Accumulibacter sp.: one gene and its partner. The protein of the gene in region 1 interacts with the protein of each later gene in a pairwise test. Links are inferred from orthologs where the notes say so. Each region holds a gene or a part of one and is shown on either strand. Other genes may lie near its edges.

Region 1 (5,733 bases):
CTCCTGGGTCCTGAACCCGCCACCGGGCGACTGGCGCTTCGTCGTCGCCACGCAGGACGGCCGCACGATCGACATCCTGCGGCTGCAGGTCGAGCGTGGCACGCCCGCGGCGAGCGAAGTGCTCGTCCGGGAGATCGACTGAGCGATCCAGCCATACCGTGAGGGCCGGGGTAGCTGTCGATGTCTAGGCCCGGAAAACGGTGACCAGTTGCCAGACCGCAAAGCCGAGCAGGACGGTACCCGCGGTCCGGTTGATCGCCTGCAGGGCACGCGACCCGATGCGCTGGCGGATGCCGGCAATCGCCGCAGCGAGCGCCAGCCACCACAGCGCCGAGCCGCAGAATACACCGAGCACCATGATCACTGCCGCGCTGCCGGTCGTCGCGGCGCTGCCGCCGATCGTCGCGAAGACGGCGATGAACGACAGGATGGTCATCGGATTGGTCAGCGTCAGGGCAAAGACCGTAGCAAAGGCACGCCCGGCGCCGATGCCGTCGGCGGCTCCTGCCGGCTGCGCGCGCGGCACCGTGCGGTACAGCTGGACGCCCATCCAGCCGAGAAAGAGCGCACCACAGACGGCGAGCGGCAGGGCAAGCGTGACGAAGAACTGCGTCACCGCCGCCAGGCCGAAGGCGCCGACGGCGCCGTAGACGCCATCGGCCGCGGCGGCTCCGAGGCCACTGACGAAACCGATGCGGGCACCATGGGCCAGCGTGCGCTGGATGCAAAGGAGACCGATCGGCCCGACCGGTGCGGCGATCGAGAGACCGATCAGTCCTGCCTTGAGAAAGAGGAAGCCATCCACTGCGAGCAGCCAGGAAAGGTATCGAGGAGGCTTCATTCTGGCAGCGTGCGAAGCGCATTTGAATGGAAGAATCAAGGAAAAGATGCCGCCCATGCTTCACAATTCAGGCTGAAACGACAACCAGCCTGGAAATCATGGAACTCGACGCGAAAGCCTGGAAAATCCTCGCCGCCGTGCAGCGTGACGGGCGAATCTCGCTGAAGGCGCTGGCCGCCGAGGTGGGTCTGTCGCTGCCAGCGGTCTCCGAACGGCTGAAGCGACTCGAAGAGGCCCATGTGGTGACGGGCTACCGAGCCGCGGTCGATGTCGCCGCGCTTGGCTACGGTGTACTGGCGATGATCGCGATGACGACGCCGCAGGCCGACAAGGCCCGCCTGCTCGCCCGGCTCGAAATGCTGCCGGAAGTGACCGAGTGCCTGCACGTCACCGGCCAGGACTCGTACCTGCTGCGCGTCGTCGCGCGCGACATCGCGCACCTCGAGCAACTGGTGGGAAGCATCAACCACTACGGCGAGACGCGCACCTCGATCGTCATGTCGGCACCGATCCCGCTGCGTCCGGTTGCGCCGCCGAAAGGCCCGCTGGCCTCCTGACCCGGCGGCAGCGCGCGGGCGAGCGCAACGACGTTCACCTGCGCCGCACCGTGCAGCTTGAGGGTGCGCGCCATTTCATCGACCGAGGCACCGGTGGTCATCACATCGTCGATCAGCAACAATCGCCGGCCACTGAAGTCGGTCGCGCAGTCGAAGGCACCACGGACGTTCCTCGCCCGCTCACGCCACGGCAGATCGGCCTGGCCAAGCGTGTGACGGATGCGCCGGCAACTGCGGGTGTCGACCGGGATCCGCCGCAGCTTGCCGAAGGCACGCGCCAGTTCGCCTGCCTGATTGAAACCACGTTCGCGCAGCCGCAGCGGATGCAGCGGCATCGGGATGATCAGGTCGGCGTCGGTCCGCTCCGGCAGCTCCGCCAGCCGCTGCCCGAACCAGCCGCCAAGGGCGAGCCGGTGGCCATACTTGAACGACTGCACCAGCTTGTCGAGCGGGAAGGCATAGCGGTAGAGCGCCGTCGTGGCGTCGTAATGGGGCGGATGGCTCAGACAGCGACCACAGATCTCGCCAAGTGGCGTCGGCAGTGCGCAGCGCGGGCAGCGCGCTGCCGGCAAGCGTGGCAGATCGCGCTCGCAGGCCTCGCAGAGCAGATTCGTGCCGCTTTCCGCGGCGCACAGCAGGCAATCCTGGGTCAGCAGCGCCGCGTACGAGGCACGGATCAGGGCCATGGATTGCTTTAAGATTGACATCCCGCAGGGGCTCGTAAAGAATTCGCGCTGTCCGCCCTCATATCACTCCCACTCCAGGTTCACCCATCATGAATGCCATTCCGCAAATCGCCGCGCGCCCGCGCGAGGAAACCGCTCCAACCGTCAAACCAGTAGCCCGCTGGACGGTTGCCGAAGTCGAAGCGCTCTATCAGCTGCCTTTCATGGATCTGATGCATCGGGCGCAGCAGGTGCACCGGGAGAACTTCGACGCCAACGAGATTCAACGCTCGACGCTGCTCTCCGTCAAGACCGGCGGCTGCTCAGAAGACTGTGGCTATTGCTCGCAGGCCGCCCGCTACAACACGGATACCGAGCGCGAGGCGATGCTGCCGCTCGACGAGGTGATCGCCGCCGCGCAGGCGGCCAAGGACAAGGGAGCGTCGCGCTTCTGCATGGGCGCCGCCTGGCGGGGCCCGAAGGACAAGGATCTGGCGAAGGTCAGCGAGATGATCCGTGCCGTCAAGGGACTCGGGCTGCAGACCTGCGTCACGCTCGGGATGCTCAAGGATGGTCAGGCCGAGGAACTCAAGGAGGCCGGACTCGACTACTACAACCACAACCTCGACACCGATGCCTCGTTCTACGGCCAGGTCATCACCACCCACAAGCACGCTGACCGGATCGACACGCTGGGCCAGGTGCGCGAAGCCGGCATCAAGGTCTGCTCGGGCGGCATCATCGGCATGGGCGAGTCACGCCGCAACCGCGCGGCGCTGATCGTCCAGCTCGCCAATCTCGCTCCACCGCCGGAGTCGGTGCCGATCAACAACCTCGTGCCGATCCCGGGCACACCGCTGGCCAACGTCGCACCGATCGACGGCTTCGAGTTCGTGCGCACCATCGCCGCTGCGCGCATCACCATGCCGACGAGTTTCGTCCGGCTGTCGGCCGGGCGGCAGGAGATGAGCGATGAACTACAGGCGCTCTGTTTCCTCGCCGGCGCCAACTCGATCTTCTACGGCGACAAGCTGCTGACCACCGGCAACCCGGAAGCCGACCGCGACGAGGCGCTGTTCGAGAAGCTCGGGTTGCGGCCGATCTAGTTCGCGATGGGCGTGGCACCGGCGCCGTTCGTCGATCAGCGCCAGGTGCGGCGCAACTTCGCCCGCGCCGCTGCGACCTACGACGAGGTGGCGGTGCTGCAGCGCGAAGTGGGCAGCCGCATGCTCGAGCGGCTCGATTATGTGCGCATCGAGCCGCAGCGCATCCTCGACCTCGGTTGTGGCACCGGCGCCAGCCTGACGGCGCTGCACGAACGCTATCCAGCGGCGACGGTGATCGGCGCCGACCTCAGCGAAGCGATGTTGCGCGCCGGCAAGACACAACGCTCACGTCTGCACTGGCTGCTGCCCTTCCTGCGCGGCAACCGGCCACCGCTGCTCGCTGCCGAGGCGGCGGCGCTGCCTTTCGCCGCACGCGCTTTCGGCCTGCTGTGGACCAACCTGATGCTGCACTGGGTCGCCGACCCGCTGCCGGCACTGCGCGAGATGCATCGCGTACTCGCGGTCGACGGCCTGCTGATGTTCTCGACCTTCGGTCCGGACACCCTGCAGGAGCTGCGCGCGAGCTTCCGCGACGGGCAGCCGCACACGCAGCGCTTCATCGACATGCACGACTACGGCGACATGCTCGTCGAATGCGGTTTCAGCGACCCGGTGATGGATGCCGAAATGCTGACGGTGACCTACGCCAGCTTCGACGACCTGCTCGCCGACCTGCGCCGGAGCGGCTCGGGCTGCGCCATGCATGGCCGACGGCAAGGGCTGACGGGGCGAACGGCATGGGCGGCTGCACGCGCGGCCTACGACGGACTGGCGCGCGACGGCCGCCTGCCGGCGACTGTCGAAGTGGTCTACGGACACGCCTGGAAAGGCGAGCCGCGGAAGACCGCCGACGGGCGGACGATCATCCGCTTCGAACCGCGACAGCGAAGCCGCTGAGCCGGCGGGTGGGGCTCCGGGGAGCGCCGCCTACCGGCCAGGAGCGATCAGCGGAAGAACTCCTCGAGGCGGACGAAGACCTCATGCTCGGCGCCGTGACGGCGAACCGCGAGCACGTCCTCGAGCTTCTCCACCTGCTTCACCATTTGCTCCAGTCGCTCATCCTCATTCACCAGCAGCCAGATGCGACTGGTCTGACCACTGCCGACCGGCATCACCAGGATCGCCTCGACATTGTAGGCACGGCGGGAGAACAGGCCGACGACGTGCGACATCACGCCGGCGTGGTTATTGACATCCAGCTCGAGCACGGCGCGCGTCAACGCCTGATTCTCGGTTCTTGTCAGCGAGTTCATCGTTCAGCCTCCGATCATGTCCTTGTTGGCGGCGCCCGGCGGCACCATCGGCAAAACCTGCTCACGCATCTCGATGCCGGCGTGGATCAGCATCGGGCCAGGCGTCGCCAGCGCTGCGGCGAGCGCCGCCCGCGGATCGCCGGCAGCATCGAGGTCGATCGCTGCGACCCCGAAACCTTCGGCGACGCGGACGAAATCGGGCATGCCCTTGAACTTCGAGGCGTAGATGCGCTCGCCGTAGAACAGCGTCTGCTGCTGGAAGACCAGGCCGAGCGACGCGTTGTTCATCAGCACGATCTTGACGTTGACTCCCTCCTCGGCAGCGGTGACCAGCTCCTGGATGTTCATCAGGATGCTGCCATCGCCGCTGAAGCAGACCACCGTCCGCTGCGGTTCGGCAAGCGCGGCACCGATCGCCGCCGGCATGCCGAAGCCCATCGTCCCGAGCCCGCCCGAGGTCAGCCACTGGCGCGGCCGGCGCAGCGGGTACGCCTGCGCCACCCACATCTGGTGCTGCCCGACGTCGGTGGTGATCGTCGCTTCGTCGTCGAGACAATCGGCGACGGCACGGATCAACCCGTAGGGCGTCCGCGGATCGTCGATGCCCGGCGTGCGCAGCGGATGCTCGGCTTTCAGACAGGCGACGCGCGCCAGCCAGTCCACGCGCAGCGCGCCATCGACCGCCGGCAACAGCAACTGCAGCACGGCGCCGACATCACCGGCAATCCCGACATGCGCGGTCTTGATCTTGTCGAGTTCCGACGGGTCGATGTCGATATGGACGATCTTCGCCTGCGGGCAGAAGCCCGCGACCTTGCCGGTTGCGCGGTCGTCGAAGCGGGCTCCGACGGCGATCAGCAGGTCGCACTCGTCGAGCGCGAGGTTGGTGCAACGGGCCCCGTGCATGCCGAGCATGCCGAGTGAGAGCGGGTGATCGACCGGCATCGCGCCGAGTGCCATCAGCGTCATCACCGTCGGCAGGCTGGCCTTCTCGGCGAGCGCGACGGCGGCGGCGGCGGCGCCCGAATGGACGACACCGCCACCGAGGTAGAGGATCGGCCGCGCAGCCTCGTTGATCATCGCCGCCGCCGCGCTGATCAGATCGGCTGCCGGCGGCGGCAGGGCATCGGCGCTGCCCGGCGCGGGCCACTCGGCGACCTCGACCACCTGGTTCTGCACGTCCTTCGGAATATCGACGAGTACCGGACCCGGCCGGCCGGAGGCGGCGATGCGGAAAGCGCGCGGAATGACCTGCAGCAGTTCCTCCGCCGAACCGACGAGGAAGTTGTGCTTGGTGATCGGGATGCTCAG
Region 2 (5,835 bases), 450 kb from region 1 along the record:
CCAGCGGTGGAGTCGGAAATCTCGAACATCTGGCCGAAGGGGTCGCGCAGGGACACGCCGACGCCGTGCTGGCCGCAAGCATCTTCCACTTCGGTGAATACACGGTTCGACAGGCCAAGGACTACCTGCGCCGGCACGGCATCGAGGTCCGGCTGTGAGCGACCTGGACCCGGGCAAGGACTGGCTCGAGGCGTTGCAGTGGGATGCCCAGGGGCTCATGCCGGCGATCGCACAGGATGCCGCAAGCGGCCGGGTGCTGATGTTCGCCTTCATGAACCGGGAGTCGTTGCAAGCAACGGTTGACAGCGGCAGCGCGGTATACTGGTCGCGTTCGCGTCGGCGGCTGTGGCGCAAGGGCGAAGAATCGGGACACGGGCAACGGGTCCAGTCGATTCGTACCGACTGTGATGGTGATGTCCTTCTGCTGTCGATCGAGCAGCAGGGAGGCATTGCCTGCCATACCGGCCGCGAGAGCTGCTTCTTCTATCAACTGCAGGGCAACGCCTGGGTCGCTGTCGACCCGGTGATCAAGGCGCCCAGGGACATATACGGCAAATGAACATGGATATGCTGCACCGGATCTCCGAAACGCTGCTCGAACGTCGCAGGGCAGACCCGGAAACCTCGTATACCGCACAGTTGATGTCCAAGGGGCCGGACTCGATCCTGAAGAAGATCGGCGAGGAGTGTGCCGAGCTGATCATGGCCGGCAAGGAGGGGAACCGGCTGCATGTGGTCTGGGAATCGGCCGACGTGCTGTACCATATCATGGTCCTGCTTGCCTTCCACGGTCTGTCGATCGAGGACGTCCTGCAGGAGATGCGGCGCCGCGAAGGCATCTCGGGAATCGACGAGAAGAAGTCACGGAAGGGCTGAGCGATGGAGGACTGTCTCTTCTGCCGCATCGTCGCTGGACGGATTCCGGCGCGCAAGGTTTTCGAGGATGATGAGATCCTCGCTTTCCACGACATCAACCCGGCGCGGCCGGTGCACCTGCTGGTGATCCCGAAGCGACACATCACTTCGCTGGCGACGGTCGACGACGCCGACATCCCGGTCCTCGGCCGCATGCTCGCGGTAGCCAACCGGCTGGCTGCCGAGCAGGGCAGCCCGGACGGTTTTCGCGTGATCATCAATACGGGCCGCATCGGGCATCAGGAAGTGCAGCATCTGCACGCCCACATCGTCGGGGGTCCCGATCCCGTGGGACCCATGCTCAAGCGCATCTGACGGCGCCTTCGACCGCCTGATGGCACGCAGGCACGGGATGGTGCTGCGCGCCGGGGCATCAACATTCACCTCATGGGAGGCCTGACATGGGCTCTTTCAGCATCTGGCACTGGTTGGTGGTCCTGATCATCGTTCTCCTGATTTTCGGCACCAAGAAGCTGAGAAATCTTGGCGCCGATCTCGGTGGCGCGGTGAAAGGATTCAAGGACGGGATCAAGGACGCAGCAGGCGAGGACAAGGCGGCCGAGCCGGCCGCCCCGGCGGCGCCACCACCACAGGTGGCGAGCGGTCAGACGATCGAGGGCGAGGTCCGGGAAAAGACCCGTAGCTAGAGCGCAACGGGATCGTGCGACGGCCACGGCGCCCGCCCGCTCACTGGCCTTTCCTATCGCCTGCGGCCACACGGATGAACGCACATGTTTGATATCGGCTTCTCCGAGCTGATGCTGATCGCCGTCGTCGCGCTGGTGGTGATCGGGCCCGAAAGGCTGCCGCGAGTCGCGCGCACCGCCGGGCATCTGCTCGGCCGCCTGCAGCGCTACGTCAGCACCGTCAAGTCCGATATCAGCCGCGAAATGCAACTCGATGAGCTGCGCCGCTTGCAGAGCGAGATCCAGGAGTCGGCGCGCAGCGTCGAGAACAGTCTGAGCAGCGAGATGCAGGCGGCGAAGCAGGCGCTCACCGTGACGGCCGAGGCCGTCAGCAGCGACCTGCAGAGAGCGCAGGCGGATGTGCCGACGGCGCCGTCGCCGGCCGTGGCGCCGGTCTTGGCCGACCCTGATGGAGCAGCGGTCGATCGCGGCAAGCCAGGGCCGAGTGCCTGATCCGACGATGAACCTGCCCGAAGATTCATTCCTATCGCATCTCGTCGAACTGCGTGACCGCCTGATCCGTTCCCTGCTGGCGATCGGGATCGTCTTCCTCTGTCTCGCCCCCTGGGCGCAGGACATCTACGCGCTCCTTGCGCATCCCTTGCTGGCCAAGCTGCCGCAAGGCGGCCAGATGATCGCCACGGACGTCATCGGCGTCTTTCTGGTGCCGATGAAGGTGGCGCTGATGGTCGCCTTCCTGATCGCGCTGCCCTACGTACTCTATCAGATCTGGGCTTTCGTCGCGCCCGGGCTCTATGCGCACGAGAAGCGACTGGCATTGCCGCTGGTCGGCGCCAGCATCGTGCTCTTCTTCGTCGGCATGGCCTTCGCCTACTTTCTCGTATTTCCGACGGTATTCGGTTTCATGGCGTCGGTGCAGCCCGAGGGTGTTGCCTGGATGACCGACATCGAGAAGTACCTCGCCTTCGTCCTCACCACGTTCATTGCCTTCGGCGTGACTTTTCAGGTGCCGGTGGCGGTGCTCGTTCTGGTGCAAGCCGGTATCGTCGACGTCGAAAAGCTCAGGGAATGGCGTCCGTACGTCATCGTCGGCGCCTTCGTCATCGGCGCCATTTTCACGCCGCCGGACGTCATCTCGCAGTTGATGATGGCGGTCCCGCTCTGCCTCCTCTTCGAACTGGGCCTGCTGCTTGCACGCTTTCTGCACCGCCGGCCCGCGCCCACGGCGAGTGACGACGGTTCCGCGGCAACGGCAGTCAGGCACGAGAGCGGCGAGTGGAAGCCGGCGTCCAGTACCGAGATGGACGCGGTCAGCGGGGACACCGACCGACAGCAGGCCGAACGCAAGCCGAATGCCTGATCCCGCGCGGCTGCCGACAGAGCCCGCGGGTCAGGTCGGCGGCCGGGACTCAGCTCCGGCAATCGTCTGGCGATGGCCGACCGGAGCGCCTTCGGCAAACAGCCACAGGCTGCCGCTGGGCATCGTCGTCCAGGACTCGTTGTCGGTCAGCGGCACCGTGGCAATCACCGCCACTCGATCGTCGGGAGTCGTGACGGCACTGAAGTCGATGCTCAGATCCTGGTCACGAAGATGGGCGACGGCAAAGGGTGCCTGGCGAACGATGAAACTCAGTTGCGTCGAACAGTGGGCGAAGAGACAGTCGCCATTCGACAGAAGATAGTTGCAGGCACCACGCGCCCCGAGATCCAGCGTCAGGTGATGCAGCTCGTCGAACAGCTCAGCCTGGCCGGGCGCAGATCTGCCGAAGCGCCGCCGCAGTTGTTGCAGCAACCAGCAGAAGGCGCGTTCACTGTCGGTCTGACCGACGGGAGTGTAGCTGCCGTCGAGAGTGGGGGCAAAGTCGGGCAGGTTGCCGTTGTGGGCGAAGATCCAGTAGCGTCCCCAGAGTTCGCGCATGAAGGGGTGCGTGTTCTCGAGCGCGACGATTCCCTGCGTCGCCTTGCGAATGTGGGCGATGACGTTCTTCGAGTGGATCGGGTAGCTGCGTACGAGTTCGGCGACCGGCGACACGGCTGAAGGCTGCGGATCGAGGAAGAAGCGCATGCCGCGCCCCTCGAAGAAGGCAATGCCCCAGCCATCGGCATGCACGTCGGTGGCGCCACCACGCGCCTGGAAACCGGCAAAGGAGAAGCAGATGTCCGTCGGCACGTTGCAGTTCATCGCCAGCAGCTGACACATCGCCAGCCTCTACTCGCGTTCGCGGCGCTGCGGCGTGCGCTTGCCGATGCGGATGCTGGCATCGACGACGCCATTCTGGCGGCGCAGCCTGAACGCCACGGTTTCACCCGGCTTCTGACTGGCGATCAGGTCGAGCATGCCCTGTGGATCCTTCACCGGGCGGCCATCGACCGTGAGCAGGATGTCGCCCGGCTTGATGCCGCCGACGTCGGCCGGGCTGCCGCGCAGAACACCGGCAATCAGTGCGCCACTCGTATCCGGCAGGCCGAAGGATTCCGCCAGGTCGACGGTGATCTCCTGCGCCTCGACGCCGATCCAGCCACGCGTCACACTGCCGGTGGCGATGATCTGCTCCATCACGTTGCGCGCGAGAGAGATCGGAATCGCGAAACCGATACCCAGAGAGCCTCCGGAGCGCGAATAGATGGCCGTGTTGATGCCGATCAGGTTGCCCTGGCTGTCGACGAGCGCGCCACCCGAGTTGCCGGGATTGATCGCAGCATCGGTCTGGATGAAGTTCTCGAAAGTGTTGATGCCAAGATGCGAGCGCCCGAGGGCCGAGATGATTCCCATCGTCACCGTCTGGCCAACACCGAACGGATTGCCGATCGCCAGCGCGACATCGCCGACGGCAATATCGTCCATTCTGCCAAGAGTGATCGCCGGCAGCGCCAGATCCTTGCCATTCAGCTCGATGATCTGCAGGACCGCCAGATCGGACTCCGGATCGCTGCCGACCAGCCGGGCATCCAGGTTGCGCCCGTCACTGAGGGCGATCTCGATCTGATCGGCACCCTCCACGACATGGAAATTCGTGAGAACATAGCCGCTCGAACTGACGATGACGCCGGAACCGAGACCTGCGGTCTTTGGCGCTTCGCCGTCGCCGCCATCGCCGAAGAAATGCCTGAAGACCGGATCATTGAGCAGCGGGTTGCGGCGGGCGCTGACCTTCTGCGAAGTAAAGATGTGAACGACCGACGGCAGCGCCTTGTCGGCCGCCTCGCGATAGGAGGCGTATCTGGCGGGTGCGGCGGGCGCCGCCGCTTCACGCAGGGCGACGACACTGGTTCCGACCGGTGCCCACCGGCCAAGCCAGTCGGGCTTCAGTGTGCTGACGACGAAGAGGACGGCAAGACCAACCGTCACCGTTTGTGCAAAAATCAGCCAGAGCCTGCGCATGGGCGAAAAACCGGAGCCTTGGGATGAAACGCGAAGAATTGACCCGCTACCTGGAGGATCTGCTCGAGCCGGGACGCTTCCGGGATTATTGCCCAAACGGCCTGCAAGTGGAAGGACGCCCGGAGGTCAGCCGCCTGGTCGCCGGTGTCAGCGCCACGCAGCGACTGCTCGACACCGCCGTCGAGCATGCCGCTGACACCATCCTGGTGCATCATGGCTGGTTCTGGCGCGGTGAGGACGGCCGCGTCACGGGCATCCGCAAGACCCGTCTGCAGACGCTGCTGTGCCATGACATCAACCTCTATGCCTTCCACCTGCCGCTCGACAGCCACCCCGAGCTGGGCAACAACGTACAGCTTGCCCGGCTCCTCGATTGGACTCCCGACGGTCGCTTCGGAGAGCAGGATCTCGGCTGGATCGGACACCTGACGGCGCCCTTGCCAGCCCGGGAGCTTGCCGAGCGCGTCGCGCTCACCCTGCAGCGGCCGCCCCTGCTCCTCGGCGACGGCGAACGGCTGGTGCGTCGCGTCGCCTGGTGCTCCGGCGGGGCGCAGGGGATGTTCGAACAGGCGATCGCGCGGGGCGTCGATCTCTATCTGACTGGCGAAGCATCGGAGTCGAGCACGCATCTCGCACGCGAATCGGGGGTCGCCTACCTCGCCGCCGGCCACCATGCGAGTGAGCGTTACGGCATCATGGCACTCGCCGCACACCTCGCCGAGTGTTTCAATCTCGACTGCCGCTTCGTGGACGTCGACAATCCTGTCTGAATCCGCCGAGGAACCACCATGACCTATGTCTTCTCTCCCCCGCCACGGGTCACCCTGCCGGTGACCGGCAACAATGCCCTGTTTCCGGTGCGGCGTGTCTATTGCGTCGGGCGTAACTACG

Evidence for each region. Proteins that work in one complex are often made in the same cells at the same time.
Region 2: the proteins of bioB (region 1) and V5B60_RS06955 interact in binary tests that used the Escherichia coli proteins (3 or more experiments, as listed by UniProt). The link is inferred for Accumulibacter sp. from one-to-one orthologs.

What each region holds. Positions count from the first base shown.
Region 1 is NZ_JAZKUG010000001.1:1,157,724-1,163,456, forward strand. Bases 1,328-4,171 are described here. They hold bioB (biotin synthase BioB), read left to right. Parts: upstream 1,328-2,173; coding sequence 2,174-3,169; downstream 3,170-4,171. Other genes in these bases: V5B60_RS05055 (Lrp/AsnC family transcriptional regulator), read left to right, coding at 1,328-1,398; V5B60_RS05060 (ComF family protein), read right to left, coding at 1,328-2,105; bioC (malonyl-ACP O-methyltransferase BioC), read left to right, coding at 3,176-4,066; ilvN (acetolactate synthase small subunit), read right to left, coding at 4,114-4,171. Outside these bases: V5B60_RS05045 (DUF2914 domain-containing protein), read left to right, coding at 1-142; V5B60_RS05050 (LysE family translocator), read right to left, coding at 185-841; more of V5B60_RS05055, read left to right, coding at 940-1,327; more of V5B60_RS05060, read right to left, coding at 1,311-1,327; more of ilvN, read right to left, coding at 4,172-4,422; ilvB (acetolactate synthase large subunit), read right to left, coding at 4,426-5,733. UniProt on the Escherichia coli protein: Catalyzes the conversion of dethiobiotin (DTB) to biotin by the insertion of a sulfur atom into dethiobiotin via a radical-based mechanism.
Region 2 is NZ_JAZKUG010000001.1:1,611,668-1,617,502, forward strand. The notes cover bases 1,858-4,803. They hold V5B60_RS06955 (class II glutamine amidotransferase), read right to left. Parts: upstream 3,763-4,803; coding sequence 2,953-3,762; downstream 1,858-2,952. Other genes in these bases: tatB (Sec-independent protein translocase protein TatB), read left to right, coding at 1,858-2,054; tatC (twin-arginine translocase subunit TatC), read left to right, coding at 2,062-2,922; V5B60_RS06960 (trypsin-like peptidase domain-containing protein), read right to left, coding at 3,772-4,803. In the rest of the region: imidazole glycerol phosphate synthase subunit HisF, read left to right, coding at 1-158; hisI (phosphoribosyl-AMP cyclohydrolase), read left to right, coding at 155-559; V5B60_RS06930 (phosphoribosyl-ATP diphosphatase), read left to right, coding at 556-876; V5B60_RS06935 (histidine triad nucleotide-binding protein), read left to right, coding at 880-1,230; Sec-independent protein translocase subunit TatA, read left to right, coding at 1,317-1,562; more of tatB, read left to right, coding at 1,647-1,857; more of V5B60_RS06960, read right to left, coding at 4,804-4,944; V5B60_RS06965 (Nif3-like dinuclear metal center hexameric protein), read left to right, coding at 4,968-5,714; V5B60_RS06970 (fumarylacetoacetate hydrolase family protein), read left to right, coding at 5,733-5,835.